3 regions of the Brachybacterium atlanticum genome follow, and region 3 is predicted to be linked to each of the others. Evidence: predicted binding sites of a transcription regulator. Region 3 holds the regulator's gene; each other region holds the start of a gene.
What was found. The regulator HrcA, encoded in region 3, represses chaperone genes, less so after heat shock. The targets are predictions, from matches to a motif close to TTNGCACTCGNNNNNNNCGAGTGCNAA.
Positions count from the first base shown of each region.

Region 1: groL (chaperonin GroEL) is a predicted target of HrcA. The motif match lies at 3,022-3,048, and genes of this name have one in related genera.
Region 2: groES (co-chaperone GroES) is a predicted target of HrcA. The motif match lies at 2,222-2,248, and genes of this name have one in related genera.

Region 1 is NZ_JAKJJW010000046.1:6,379-10,925, reverse strand. Features, by position in the region: gene L3K22_RS15535 (hypothetical protein) at 305-793, opposite strand; gene L3K22_RS15530 (hypothetical protein) at 790-1,026, opposite strand; gene groL (chaperonin GroEL) at 1,204-2,838, opposite strand; gene L3K22_RS15520 (LytR C-terminal domain-containing protein) at 3,269-3,856, opposite strand; gene L3K22_RS15515 (DUF3263 domain-containing protein) at 3,919-4,302, opposite strand; gene L3K22_RS15510 (uracil-DNA glycosylase) at 4,436-4,547, shown strand, end outside.
Region 2 is NZ_JAKJJW010000032.1:1,010-5,556, forward strand. Features, by position in the region: gene groL (chaperonin GroEL) at 175-1,764, opposite strand; gene groES (co-chaperone GroES) at 1,768-2,064, opposite strand; gene L3K22_RS13490 (hypothetical protein) at 2,694-2,858, shown strand; gene L3K22_RS13495 (metallophosphoesterase family protein) at 2,989-3,843, opposite strand; gene L3K22_RS13500 (molybdenum cofactor biosynthesis protein MoaE) at 3,897-4,547, opposite strand, start outside.
Region 3 is NZ_JAKJJW010000004.1:89,296-93,842, forward strand. Features, by position in the region: gene dnaJ (molecular chaperone DnaJ) at 1-957, opposite strand, end outside; gene hrcA (heat-inducible transcriptional repressor HrcA) at 1,028-2,029, opposite strand; gene L3K22_RS03140 (DUF3097 domain-containing protein) at 2,173-3,069, shown strand; gene L3K22_RS03145 (DUF4870 domain-containing protein) at 3,273-4,196, shown strand; gene L3K22_RS03150 (iron chaperone) at 4,395-4,547, opposite strand, start outside.

The DNA of each region.
Region 1 (4,547 bases), on a different contig from region 3:
ACGAGGGGGCGTCGTCACCGGCGAGCATGTCGTCGCCGCGCGCGGCGCGCACGAGGTCCTCGAGGGGGACAGGGCGATGAGCACGCCCGCGATCGGCAGGGCCAGATACATCTGCCCCACGGTCACCGGCAGGCCCGGGATCGCCTGGTCGAAGGAGATCGACATGCCGCGGATCCCGCCCCAGACCAGGCCCAGCAGCGCGAAGGCGAGGACGGAGAGCTCCACGAGCACGGACGTGACGCGCTGCGCGGCCGCTCGTTCGTGCACAGAGCGGAATCGTCCTCCGGCGCTCCGGTGGAGACGATCAGCGGACCTCGCTGAGTCGTACCCGGACGGTCCGCGGGTCCGCGTCGTCGACGAGCACCATGCGCTCGAAGGCGGTCCCCTGTATCGACGTCTCCTCGATCCGCCAGGTGTCCGGCACGTCCTCGATGTCCATGGCATCCTTCACCTCCTGCGGCGTGACCCAGGCCCGCCCGACCCCGTCGGGGTCGCCGTAGCTGTCGACCATCCAGCGCTCAAGCTCGTCGGCAGGTGCCTCGAACCTCACTTCGACGGCCCATGCCTCGAACTCCGAGATCGTGGCGCTCTCCAGCAATTGCGCCTGCGCACCCTCGGGCGGCGGGGCGAGGTCCGCGCTCTCGAGGACGCCGACCGCCGTGGTCGGCATACCGTCCGGCACCGTCGTCGACGGCGCCGGGTCCTCGGCATCGCCGACGCATCCGAGGAGCGACAGCGGCAGGCCCGTTCCCGCCGCGGCGAGGACTCCTCGTCGCGGCACCGGGTCGCTCACGCGCTCCACCCGTTCCCTGCCACGGCATCGAGAGCAGGACACGTTGCCACCCATACGGTGGCGGGGTCGCCGTCGTCGATGAGGAGATACCGCTCCAGTTCCAGCCCCGCGGGCTTCGAACGGCTCAGCCTCCAGGTGGTCGCCTCGTCGAGCAGCTCCGACGTGCGTCCCGAGCTCTCTCCCAGCCGCTGCGCGAAGTCCTGCAGCCGGCCGGTGTCTGCTCCGTGGAACATGGTTCCCCTCCGTGTGACGTCGATGTCTCCCCCGCACCCGACCATAGGCGCCGGTGCCCGCCGCGACCATGGGGAGTACTGCCCATTCCCGCCTCCACGGACAGCGACGAGCCCCGACCCTCGTCAGAGGATCGGGGCTCGTCGAGCACTCGGGTGGAGCGGCAGGTGATCAGGAGATCACATCATGCCGCCCATGCCCCCCATGCCGCCCATGTCGCCGCCGGCGGCCGGGGCCTCGGGCTCCGGCTTGTCGGCCACGACGGCCTCGGTGGTGAGGAACAGGCCCGCGATGGACGCGGCGTTCTGCAGCGCGGAGCGGGTCACCTTGACGGGGTCGATGATCCCGGCCGAGACCAGGTCCTCGTACTCACCGGTGGCCGCGTTCAGGCCCTGGCCGACGGGAAGGTTCTTGACCTTCTCCGCCACGACGCCGCCCTCGAGACCGGCGTTGACCGCGATCTGCTTGAGCGGTGCCTCGATGGCGACCTTGACGATGTTGCCACCGGTGGCCTCGTCGCCCTCGAGGGCGAGCTTGCCGAAGGTGTCCGCACCGGCCTGCAGCAGCGCGACGCCACCACCGGCGACGACGCCCTCGTCCACGGCGGCCTTGGCGTTGCGCACGGCATCCTCGATGCGGTGCTTGCGCTCCTTGAGCTCGACCTCGGTCGCGGCGCCGGCCTTGATGACGGCGACGCCGCCGGCCAGCTTCGCGAGGCGCTCCTGGAGCTTCTCGCGGTCGTAGTCCGAGTCGGAGTTCTCGATCTCGGCGCGGATCTGGGAGACGCGGCCGGCGATGCGGTCGGCGTCGCCGGTGCCCTCGACGATGGTGGTCTCATCCTTGGTGACGACGATCTTGCGCGCCTGGCCGAGCTGCTCGAGACCGGCGGTCTCCAGCTTGAGGCCGACCTCCTCGGCGATGACCTGGCCGCCGGTGAGGATCGCCATGTCCTCCAGCATCGCCTTGCGACGGTCGCCGAAGCCGGGGGCCTTGACGGCCACGGACTTGAAGGAGCCCTTGAGCTTGTTCACCACGAGCACCGCGAGGGCCTCGCCCTCGACGTCCTCGGCGATGATCGCCAGCGGCTTGCCGGCCTGGATGACCTTCTCCAGCAGCGGCAGCAGGTCCTTGACGGAGGACACCTTGGAGGAGAGCAGGAGGATGTAGGGATCCTCGAGCACGGTCTCCTGGCGCTCGGCGTCGGTGACGAAGTACGGCGAGATGAAGCCCTTGTCGAAGCGCATGCCCTCGGTGAGCTCCAGCTCGAGGCCCATGGTGTTGGACTCCTCGACCGTGATCACGCCCTCCTTGCCGACCTTGTCGAGGGCCTCGGCGATGAGCTCGCCGATGGCCGGGTCGGCCGCGGAGATGGCGGCGGTGGAAGCGATCTGCTCCTTGGTCTCGATCTCCTTGGCCTGCTTGAGCAGGGTCTCGGAGACCGCGGCCACGGCCTGGTCGATGCCGCGCTTGAGCGCGATCGGGTTGGCGCCCGCGGCGACGTTGCGCAGGCCCTCCTTGACCAGGGCCTGTGCGAGGACGGTGGCGGTGGTGGTGCCGTCGCCGGCGATGTCGTCGGTCTTCTTGGCGACCTCCTTCACCAGCTCGGCGCCGATCTTCTCGTAGGGATCGTCGAGCTCGATCTCCTTGGCGATCGACACGCCGTCGTTGGTGATGGTGGGGGCGCCCCAGGACTTCTCGAGCACGACGTTGCGACCCTTGGGGCCGAGGGTGACCTTGACGGCGTCGGCGAGCTGGTTCATTCCCCGCTCGAGGCCGCGCCGGGCCTCCTCGTCGTAAGAGATGAGCTTGGCCATTGTGGAATCTCTCCCGTGTCTGTGATGTCCACCCGGCCCAGTGCCCGCGACGGACGGGAGCCGACTCCGTGTTCATGTCCCACGGCGCCGACGCCCTCACGGGGCCGGAATGTTCAGGTCCCGGTGCGCGGAGGCTATGTGCGCAGGGGCTGTCACTCCCGTGCACCGAGTGCCAGATCATCATAAGCACTCTGCCCCCGAGAGTGCTAACTCTCTGCGAGAAGCGGACACGCCACCGGCTGCCGGGGCGGACGTCGCCCGGGGGCATCTCGCCGACCGGCGCCGACGGGCGCGCCGGGCCGACGAGCGCGCCGGACGGCGCCGACGGGCGCGCACCCCGTCCCGCCCCACGGCCCGCACACGCGGACGCGCCGCCCCTCCCGGAGGAGGAGCGGCGCGTCGCGGGGCCGCAGGGGCGTGCGGGGAGGGGTCAGCCCTCGCCCTCGCCGCCCTCGTCGCCGCCGTCACCGGGCTCGGTGACCGCGACGAAGGTCAGGGGCGAGTCGTACTCGTCGCTCTGGCGGGCCTCGCCGGCGCCGACCTGCTCGGCGAGCGCCTGGGCGGTGTCCGCGTCTGCCTCGTCGCGGTAGAACACGACGGGCTCCTGCTGGGGGCTGTCGGCGGTGGCGACGCTGACGTCCTCCCAGCCCTCGCCCTGGAGCTCCTCCTGCCAGGTGCCGGCGAGGCCGTTGATGCTGCCGGCGTTGACCACCTGGACGGGCACGGAGAGGTCGGGCTCCGGGGCGGGCTCCTCCGAGGAACTCTCCTCGGGGGCGGCCTCGCTCGAGGCGCTCTCGGAGCTGGAGGCCGGGCCCTCGGCGCCGTCGTCGCCGCCGCCCATGCCGCCGATCACGAAGAGCAGCACCACCAGCAGCACCACGGCCGCGCCGATGATGATGATGTACAGCAGGTTCTCCCGCCAGAAGGGGAGCTCGGCGCGGTGGGCGCCGTGGAAGGTGACGGCGTCCGCCTCGTCGTCGAATCGGTCCGGCGGGTAGGGATACTGGGAATCAGCCACGGACCCATTTAACATGGTCGACCCGGATCGGGGGTGGAGCACACGCCCCGGAGACGGATGGCTCAGGCCACGCGATGGTCGCCGCCGAGGGAGGCACCGCCGTCCTCGGAGGTGCGTCGGGCGCGGAGCCTGTTGACGACGGCGGGGGCCGCGCGCAGCGCCGCCGGCTCGTCGAGCAGGGCGTTCAGCCGCACGTAGTAGGCGACCTTCGACAGGCCGATCTCCTCGCGGATCGCCCGCTCCTTCGCGCCGACGTAGCGGAAGGTGCGCCCCTCGAGCGCGAGGATCCGCCGGTCCCGCTCGGTGAGCGCCCCCTGCGGCCCCGGCAGCGCGACCTCGGACGGCACGCGCTCGGACGCCGTGCGCTCCGTCGACGTGCGCTCCGACGACGGGGTGTCGGAGGGGCGCGCGTCGGCGCGGGCGGGCTCGTCGGAGGCGGAGGGCATGGATCGAGGCTACGCACCCGCGCCCGCTCCCCCGCGCTGCCACGCCGCTGCCCCGCGCAGGTCGTGAGGGATGCCTCGCCGGGAGGGGCCGACGCGCCCCGACGGCGCCGCCGGCGGATGGTTGACTGCCTCCATGGCTGCCCCCCTGACCGAGATCATCGCCCCCGACTGGGCCGAGACCCTCCGCCCCGTCGAGGACCGCCTCCACGAGATCGGCGGCTTCCTGCGCGAGGAGGTCCGCGCGG
Region 2 (4,547 bases), on a different contig from region 3:
TCCTCCTCGCGCTCCTCCCGCCGGTCACGGGCAGGTCGGTCTCCGGGGGCGCGGGCCGGTCGAAGGTCGCGGCCCGGCGCGCAAGACGACGGGGCGGGCGGCGCGGGTCTCGCCGCACCGCCCGCCCCGTCGGGTCGGACGCGATCGACGGACGCCGATCGTCGACTCGGAGGATCAGTCCTCCTCGTCCTCGTCCTTCTTCTCGATGACCAGGGTCTCGGTGGTCAGCACCAGGCCTGCGATCGAGGCCGCGTTCCGCAGGGCGGAGCGGGTGACCTTGACCGGGTCGATGATGCCGGCGGAGACCAGGTCGACGTACTCGCCGGTCGCGGCGTTCAGGCCGGTGCCGACCTGAGCCTCCTTGACCTTCTCCACGACGACGTAGCCCTCGAGGCCCGCGTTCTCGGAGATCCAGCGCAGCGGCTCGACGACCGCACGGGCCACGGCGCGCACGCCCACGGCCTCGTCACCGGTCAGGCCGAGGTCGTCGACCAGCACGGAGGACGCCTGCACGATGGCGGAGCCACCGCCGGCGACGATCCCCTCCTCGATGGCGGCGCGGGTCGCGGAGACCGCGTCCTCGATGCGCATCTTCTTCTCCTTGAGCTCCACCTCGGTGTGAGCCCCGACCTTGATCACGGACACGCCGCCGGCCAGCTTCGCGAGGCGCTCCTGGAGCTTCTCGCGATCCCAGTCGGAGTCGGTGTTCTCGATCTCGGCACGGATCTGCGCGACGCGATCGGCCACGGCCTGATCGTCGCCGGCCCCGCCCACGATGGTGGTGGAGTCCTTGGTGACGACGACGCGGCCGGCGTGGCCGAGCACGTCGGTGTCGACGGTCTTGAGGTCCAGGCCGAGGTCGGACGTGACGACCTGGGCGCCGGTGAGCACGGCGATGTCCTGGAGCATGGCCTTGCGGCGGTCGCCGAAGGCGGGAGCCTTGACGGCCGCGCCCTTGAAGGCGCCGCGGATCTTGTTGACGACCAGCGTGGACAGGGCCTCGCCGTCGACGTCCTCGGCGATGATGAACAGCGGCTTGCCGCTCTCCACCACCTTCTCGAGCAGCGGGAGGATGTCGGCCACGGCCGAGATCTTGCCCTGGTGCAGCAGCACCTGCGCGTCCTCGAGGACGACCTCCTGGCGGTCCGCATCGGTGACGAAGTGCGGGGAGATGAAGCCCTTGTCGAACTGCATTCCCTCGGTGAAGTCGAGCTCCATCGCGGTGGTGGAGGACTCCTCCACCGTGATGACGCCGTCCTTGCCGACCTTGTCGAAGGCCTCGGCGAGCAGGTCGCCGATCTCGCGGTCCTGGCTGGAGACCGAGGCGACCGACGCGATCTGGGCCTTGCCGTCGACCGGGGTCGAGATCTCCCCGAGCTTCTCGGAGAGGGCCTCGACGGCCTTCTCGATGCCGCGCTTGAGGGCGGCGGGCGCCGCGCCGGAGGCGACGTTGCGCAGACCCTCGTGCACGATGGCCTGGGCGAGGACGGTGGCGGTGGTGGTGCCATCGCCGGCCACGTCGTTGGTCTTGGTCGCGACCTCCTTGGTGAGCTGAGCGCCGAGGTTCTCGTAGGGATCCTCGAGCTCGATCTCACGGGCGATGGTCACGCCGTCGTTCGTGATGGTGGGGGCGCCCCACTTCTTGTCGAGGACGACGTTGCGGCCCTTGGGCCCGAGCGTCACCTTGACGGTGTTGGCGAGCTTGTCCACGCCCCGCTCGAGCGCGCGGCGCGCGTCCTCGTTGTACAGGATCTCCTTGGCCATGGCTCAGGCCTCGATGATCGCGAGGATGTCGCGCGCGCCGAGGACCAGGAACTCCTCGTTGCCGTACTTGAGCTCGGTGCCGCCGTACTTGGAGAAGACGACCTTGTCGCCGACCTTGACGTCCATGGGGACGCGCTCGCCCTTGTCGTCGAAGCGACCGGCGCCGACGGCGACGACCTCGCCCTCCTGGGGCTTCTCCTTCGCGGTGTCCGGGATGACCAGGCCGGAGGCGGTGGTCTGCTCCGCCTCGAGCGGCTTGACGACGACGCGGTCCTCGAGGGGCTTGATGGAGACCGACATGCGGCTCACTCCTTCATGAAGAGATGGACTCTGTGTGAGTTCGGGGTCGGGGCCCGGGTCCGATCGTCGTCGCGGTGCCGACCGGGACGGGTCCCTCGTCGCAGCTTCTGGCACTCTCGGCCATCGACTGCCAACGGCGCTCACTCTAGGACGACGGCTGGCACTCACGCAAGGCGAGTGCTAGATCTGGGCTGGATGTGGTCAATGCGTCGCGCTGCACGCGTCGCCGCAGGCAACGAACCCGGAGAAAGCCACGCGCGTGCACGCCGTACACCCGACTCCGCCCGCTCCGCGACTCCGGAGAGCGCGGCGATCGAGTTCGCGACGACCCGATTGCCGCCCCTCCCGTTCCGCCCCTTCTCCCTTGGGCTGCGCCGCCCCCTCGGGGTCGGCGTCGAGGCTCCGAGCCCGCAGGCCACAACCCCTGCTTCGCCCGCCCCCCGGACCCCGAAAGGCTCGTGGGATGCCCAGGTCACACCCTTCTTGTGAACCCGATAACTTGTCGTCCCCGAAGGCGTGACGCCACGCCCCGCGCGCGATAGGACTGGGGATGTCGAGACCGACGGCGCACCTGCGATCCAGGGCCCGTCCGCAACGCTCACACCCCTCCGAACCCGAGGAGATCCTCCATGGCCTTCATCCGCACCCTCCGCTCCGCCCTCCGTCGCCGCGACGACCAGCTCGCGCAGGAGATCGTCGAGACGGGCACGCACCGCGACCATCGCGACGATGCCACCGCCTCCGTCGCCCGTCACGGCTCCCAGGGCATCCGCCCCTACGGCTTCGGCTACTGATCTCCTCAGGCGCGCCCCCAGCGCCGCCGACGACGCCCCTGCAGGCAGTGCCTGCAGGGGCGTCGTGCAAGGCGCGGCCGCCAGGACGCTCCGTGTCCGGCCCCGGAGCGGCCGGGCGAGGTCCCGCCGCTCACCGCCCGGCGGCCTCGAGGATCTGAGCGACCTGCTCGGGGGTGAAGCGGTAGACCGGGCGCTCCGCATCGGCGAGGGTGTCGCCGGCGTTCGGCAACACCGAGCTGACCACGCGCGGCGCCCCCTCCCCCAGTTCCACCAGACTCACGCCCGACAGGGCGAGCGACTGCTCGTCCGCGCCCGCCCCGGCGGGGTCGACCACGTTGGTGATCCCGGGGGCGACGTGCACCGGGATCCCGGCGATCTCGCCGGTCATCTCGTGGTGGTAGTGGCCCGAGAGCACGATCCGCACGTCGGAGCCGTCGAGCACGGCGGCGAGCTCGTCGAGCCCGTCGAGGTCGAGGCCGCGCAGCAGCGGGGTCGCCGCGACGAGCGGCGGGTGGTGGATCGCGAGCACGGTCCCGCCGGGCGCGGGCTCGGCGAGGACTCCGCGCAGCCAGTCCAGCTGCTCGGGATCGAGGTGCCCGTAGCCGGCGCCGGGGACGCTCGAGTCGAGCACGACCACGCGGGCCCCTCCGGCGAGCGGCACGACCCGGTCCTGGCTCGGCGCGGTCCGCTCGCCCGGGGCGACCGCCTCGCCGTAGACGGCGGAGACGTCGTGGTTGCCCATGACGATCGCCAGCGGCGCGTCGAGAGCGGCGGCGAAGGGGTCGAGGATCTCGTGGAGCAGGCGATAGCTCTCGGCGGTGCCGTCCTCGGAGGCGTCGCCGGTGTGGACCACGGCGTCGATGCCCTTGAGGCCCTCCAGGCGGGCGAGGAGTCCGCGCAGGGCGGCGGCGGTGTCGATACGGTCGTAGTGGCGGGCGAACGGATCGCCGTAGAGATGCGTGTCGGTCAGGTGCAGGATGCGCATGCCGGGAACGGTAGCGACCGCAGGTGACGCGCAGGTGACGGAGTCGACCGGGTTCAGCCCAGCGCCCCCACCCATTCGCTCGCGCCGTCGTCGAAGACCTGGTGCTTCCAGATCGGGACGCGCTGCTTGACGGTGTCCACGAGCTCGTCGCAGGCGACGAAGGCCTGCTTGCGGTGCGGGGCCGCGATCGCGCACACGAGGGCGGAGTCCCCGATGGCGAGGGGTCCGACGCGATGGGCGACCGCGACGAGGACGTCCGGGTAGCGCTCCGCGATCTCGGCGGCGACCTCGGCGATCACGGCGGGGGCGGAGGGATGGGACGTGTACTCGAGCCGGTCCACGCCGCGCCCGCCGTCGTGGTCGCGCACCACGCCGTCGAAGGTGACCACGGCGCCGCAGCGCGGGTCAGCCACGGCCGTCGCCATGGCGGCCACGGTGAACTCCTCGGTGCCGACCGCAGCATGCCGCACCCGCTGCGGAGCCTCCCCCATCGCGGGGTCGCCCGCGATCCGCAGCCCCCGCGCCGCGGCGTCGCCGCGCTCGTCGACGCCGCCCGCGGGGAAGGTGCTCGTCCCGCGAGTCGGATCGGCCTGGTCCGACGGGGTCCCCGGGTCCGTCGCCTCCGCGATCGGGTCGGTCCCGCTCATCACCGCCGTGGTCACGGCGACGCGGGCCGAGTCGCCGGACCCATCGGCCCCCGCCCC
Region 3 (4,547 bases):
GCGGCGCTCGCGGCGCAGCGGGGTGACGCCGAGGCCCTTGAGGAGGATCTCCTCGCCGGGCTGGGCACCGGGGCGGATGTCGAGCTCCTGTTCCCCGTCGAAGGTCTCCAGCGGGATCGTCGCACCGAGCGCGGCGGTGGTCATCGGCACGGAGACCGTGGTGACGAGGTCGTCGCCGGAGCGGTCGAACATCTCGTGGTCCTTGACGGACAGCTCCACGAAGAGGTCGCCGGAGGGGCCGCCGGCCTCGCCGGTCTCGCCCTCGCCGCGCAGCTGGATGCGGGTGCCGTTCTCGACGCCGGAGGGGATGCGCACGGTGACGGTGCGCTCGGTGGCGGTGCGGCCGTGGCCGGAGCAGCCGGTGCAGGGGCTCTCGATCACGTCGCCGTGGCCCTCGCAGGTGGGGCAGGGCGCCATGGTGACCATCTGGCCCAGCAGCGACTGCTGGACGCGCTGGACGTGGCCGGAGCCGTTGCAGGCGGTGCAGCGGGTGGGGCTGGTGCCCGGCTCGGCGCAGGAGCCGGAGCAGCGCTCGCACAGCACGGCGGTGCGGAAGGTGACCTCCTGCTCGGTGCCGAAGACGACGTCGCGCAGCTCGATCTTCACCCGGCGCAGCACGTCGCCGCCGCGGCGCTGCCGCGGGACGGGGCCCTGGTTGCGCCCGCGCATCCCGGAGGCTCCGGCGAACATGTCGAAGATGTCGTTGAAGTCGAATCCGGCGCCGCCGCCGGGGAAGCCGCCCATGCCCGGGCCGCCGCCCATGTCGTACTGGCGGCGCTTGTCCGCATGGGAGAGGGTCTCGTACGCCTGGGAGACCTTCTTGAACTTCTCCGCCGCCTCCGGGTCCGGGTTGACGTCCGGGTGGAGGGTGCGGGCGAGCTTGCGGTACGCCTTCTTGATCTCCTCGGTCGAGGCGTCGCGGGAGACGCCGAGCAGCTCGTAGTAGTCGTCGTTCACAGGCGTGGGTCCTTCACAGGGGTCGGAGGTCGGTGACGGCCGGCGACGGGCGCGTGGCCCGCCGGCGCGGTCATTCGAGGAATCGGGAGACATAGCGGGCGATCGCCTGGACGGTCGAGATCCCGGCCGCGTAGTCCATGCGGCTGGGGCCGAGGATCGCGAGGTGGGAGCCGGCGCCGTAGCCCGCGCCGACGAGCGCGGCCTGGTGCAGCGCCCGGTCGTGGAGCTCGGTGCCGATCCGCACCTGCACGTCCCCCGGGGAGACGTGCATCTCGGTGAACAGGCGCAGCAGCACCAGCTGCTCCTCGAGGACGTCCAGCAGCGGCTCGACGTCGCGGGCGAAGTCCTCGGCGGAGCGGGCGATGTTCGCGGTGCCCGCCGTCATGATGCGGTCCTCGGCGCGGGTCGCGGCCAGCGCGGTGAGCGCCTCGGCCACCTCCGCGGCGGCGGGCCGCTCGGGGACGGGCAGGGACTCGAGGTAGTCCGTCAGCGGGCCTGCGAGGTCGGTGACCTCCCGGCCGGCGACGGCGCGGTTGAGCTGGTCGCGCAGCGCCGCGTAGTACTCGGCGGGGCGACCGGCGACGACGGGGACGGTGCGCTGGTCCACCCGCCCCGACTCGGTGATCAGCACGACCAGCAGCAGCGAGTCCGCGACCTTCACGAGCTCGACGTGGCGGATGCGGGCCTGGCGCCGGGCCGGGTACTGCACCATCGCGACCTGCTGGGTGAGCTGGGCGAGGAGGCGCACGGTGCGGGCCAGGAGCTCCTCGACGTCCCCCGCGTCCTCGAGCAGGGTGCGGATCGCCCGCTTCTCGGCGGCGGAGAGGGGCTTGACCATCGCGACGTGGTCGACGAAGGCGCGATATCCCTTGTCGGTGGGGACGCGGCCGGCGGAGGTGTGGGGCTGGTGGATCAGCCCCTCCTCCTCGAGGACGGACATGTCGTTGCGGACGGTCGCCGCGGAGACGCCGAGCTCGTGCCGCTCCAGCAGCGACTTCGAGCCGACGGGTTCGCGCGTGGAGACGTAGTCCTCGACGATGGCGCCGAGGATCTGGAGCTTGCGGTCGTCCATGTCGTGCACCTCCTGCCGCGCGGTCCGGCACCGGGGCGTCCCGGTGCCCGGGTCTCCCTGGACATTGGCACTCTCCCATGCCAAGTGCCAATCGTACGCGTCCGCGGCGTGCTTCGCAGGGAGGCGTTCGCCACGGGGCTACAGTGTCCGCCGTGTCCACCCCGCCTGCTCGCTTCCCCGACCGGTACGGCGCCGATGTGCTCTCCTCCGGTCCGCCCGCCCATCACCGCCGCCGCCCCGTCGGCCGCGAGGTCCCCGCGCAGCGCGACCTCGTCGTCGAGGAGGCCTCGACCGGCTTCACCGGCGCGATCACGCGCGTGGAGAAGACGGCCGGAGAGCTGATCGTCGAGCTGGAGGACGGCCGCGGCCGACGCCGCACCTTCCCGCTCGGGCCGGGCTTCATGATCGACGGGCAGCCCGTCGTCCTCACCCGCCCGCAGGCGGCGCAGAAGGCGCCCGTCCGCAAGCGCTCCGCCTCCGGCTCGGTGTACGTCGAGGGGGCGAAGGCGCGCACCGCACGTGCGTCGCGGATCTGGGTCGAGGGCACCCATGACGCGGAGCTGGTGCAGAAGGTGTGGGGCCACGACCTGCGGATCGAGGGCATCGTCGTCGAGCAGCTCGAGGGCGCCGACAACCTCGCAGAGCGCGTGCGCGAGTTCGGCCCCTCCCCCGGCCGCCGGCTCGGGATCCTGGTGGACCACCTGGTGAAGGGGTCGAAGGAGTCCCGCATCGCAGCCGAGGTGATGGCCCTGCCGGGCGCCCGGGGAAACGTCACCGTGCTCGGCCACCCCTACGTCGACGTGTGGCAGGCCGTGAAGCCCGCGCGCGTGGGGCTGAAGGAGTGGCCGCACATCCCCAGGGGGACGGACATCAAGGTCGGCTCCCTCGCCGCGCTCGGCTGGCCCCACGAGGACAAGGCCGACATCGGCCTGGGCTGGAAGCGGATCCTCTCCACGGTCCGCTCCTACGCCGACGTCGAGCCGACGCTCTCGGGGCGCATCGAGGAGCTCATCGACTTCGTCACCGTCGACCAGGGCTGACCGGGCCGCGGTACGGGACGGGGAGGCGAGCCGTCGATGCGCCTCTCGGCGCGGTGAGCGGCGACTCTCGCGAGCCCACCAGGGGGATATCCCCCAGCGGATGCGGCGGACCGCCGCGCTGACCGTGGGGTCTCCGGCTCGTTAGGGTGAACCCGTCACCCGAGACGACGGCCCCCGCGCCGACCGAGACGAAGAAGGATCCCATGAGCCAGACTCCGCATCCGCACGACCCGTACGGCACCGAGCCCGGCACCCCCGCCTCCGACTCGCTGCCCGAGCAGCCTGCCGCGCGCCCGGCCTCGGACCACCTCGACATCGACGCCCCTGCCGCCCCCGCGCCGCAGGAGCAGGGCAGCGCGACCTCGGACCCGGCAGAGCATCCCTACGATCCGTTCGCGCAGTCCGCTCCCAGCGCGCAGCCGGCCCCCGCCGCGCAGCATGATCCCTTCGCGCAGCAGGACCCCTACGCACAGCAGGGCTCCGCTCAGCAGGCGGATCCCTACGGGCAGTCCGCGAGCTCGGCCGCTCCGGCCGCAGCGCCGGCCTCCCCCTACGGGGCGCCCTCGCCGTCCCAGCCCTCCGCGCAGCCGGCCCACGCCCAGCAGCCGTACGGGCAGCAGCAGGCTCCGCATGCCCAGCAGCACGCTCCCTACGCCGCCCACGGACAGACCTCAGCCGGAGGAACCATGAACCCCGACCAGGCCCCCGCCCACGTCAAGGGCGTCTTCGACGGCCCGCTGATCGGCCAGCCCACCACCGAGTCCGACACGAAGCTCTGGGCGATGCTCGCGCAGCTCTCGGCGATCGTCGGCTACGTGATCGGCGCCGGCTTCCTCGGCTGGCTCGGCCCGCTGATCATCTTCCTGGTCTACAAGGACCGCAACCGCTTCGTCCGCTACAACGCGGCGGAGGCGCTGAACGCGGCGATCGCGACCCTGATCGTGGAGATCGCGCTCGCCATCGTCTTCACGATCATCACGGTCATCACCTTCGGCTTCGGCTCGGTGCTCTTCGCCCTCATCGGCGTCCCGGCGCTGGTCCACGTCGTCTTCGCCATCATCGGCGCGGTGAAGGCCTACCAGGGCGAGTGGTGGAACTACCCCGTCAACATCCGCCTCGTGAAGTGATCCGCATCCGCAGCAGCTGAGTCACGGCCGACGGCCGGATGCAGGAGCCCCCGGGAGTCGCTCCCGGGGGCTCCCGCATGTCGGGGCGCGGGCGGCCGATGCCGCGCGCCGGAACCGGATGCCGCGCGCCCGGGCCGGACGCCGTGGGCCAGGACTCGACACCGCGCGCAGGGTCCTGTCGCACGGCGCCGCGGCCCGTCACATCCAGTTCACGCCGTCCTGCTCGAACTCGGCGAGGCGGCGGCGCGCCATGCGCCGCAGCAGGTCCTCCGGCATCGGCGCGTCGTAGGGGAGCTTCACGCTGCCCTTGCCGGTCTCCAGCGCCTCGAGCTCGTCGGCGAAGGCCTCCTT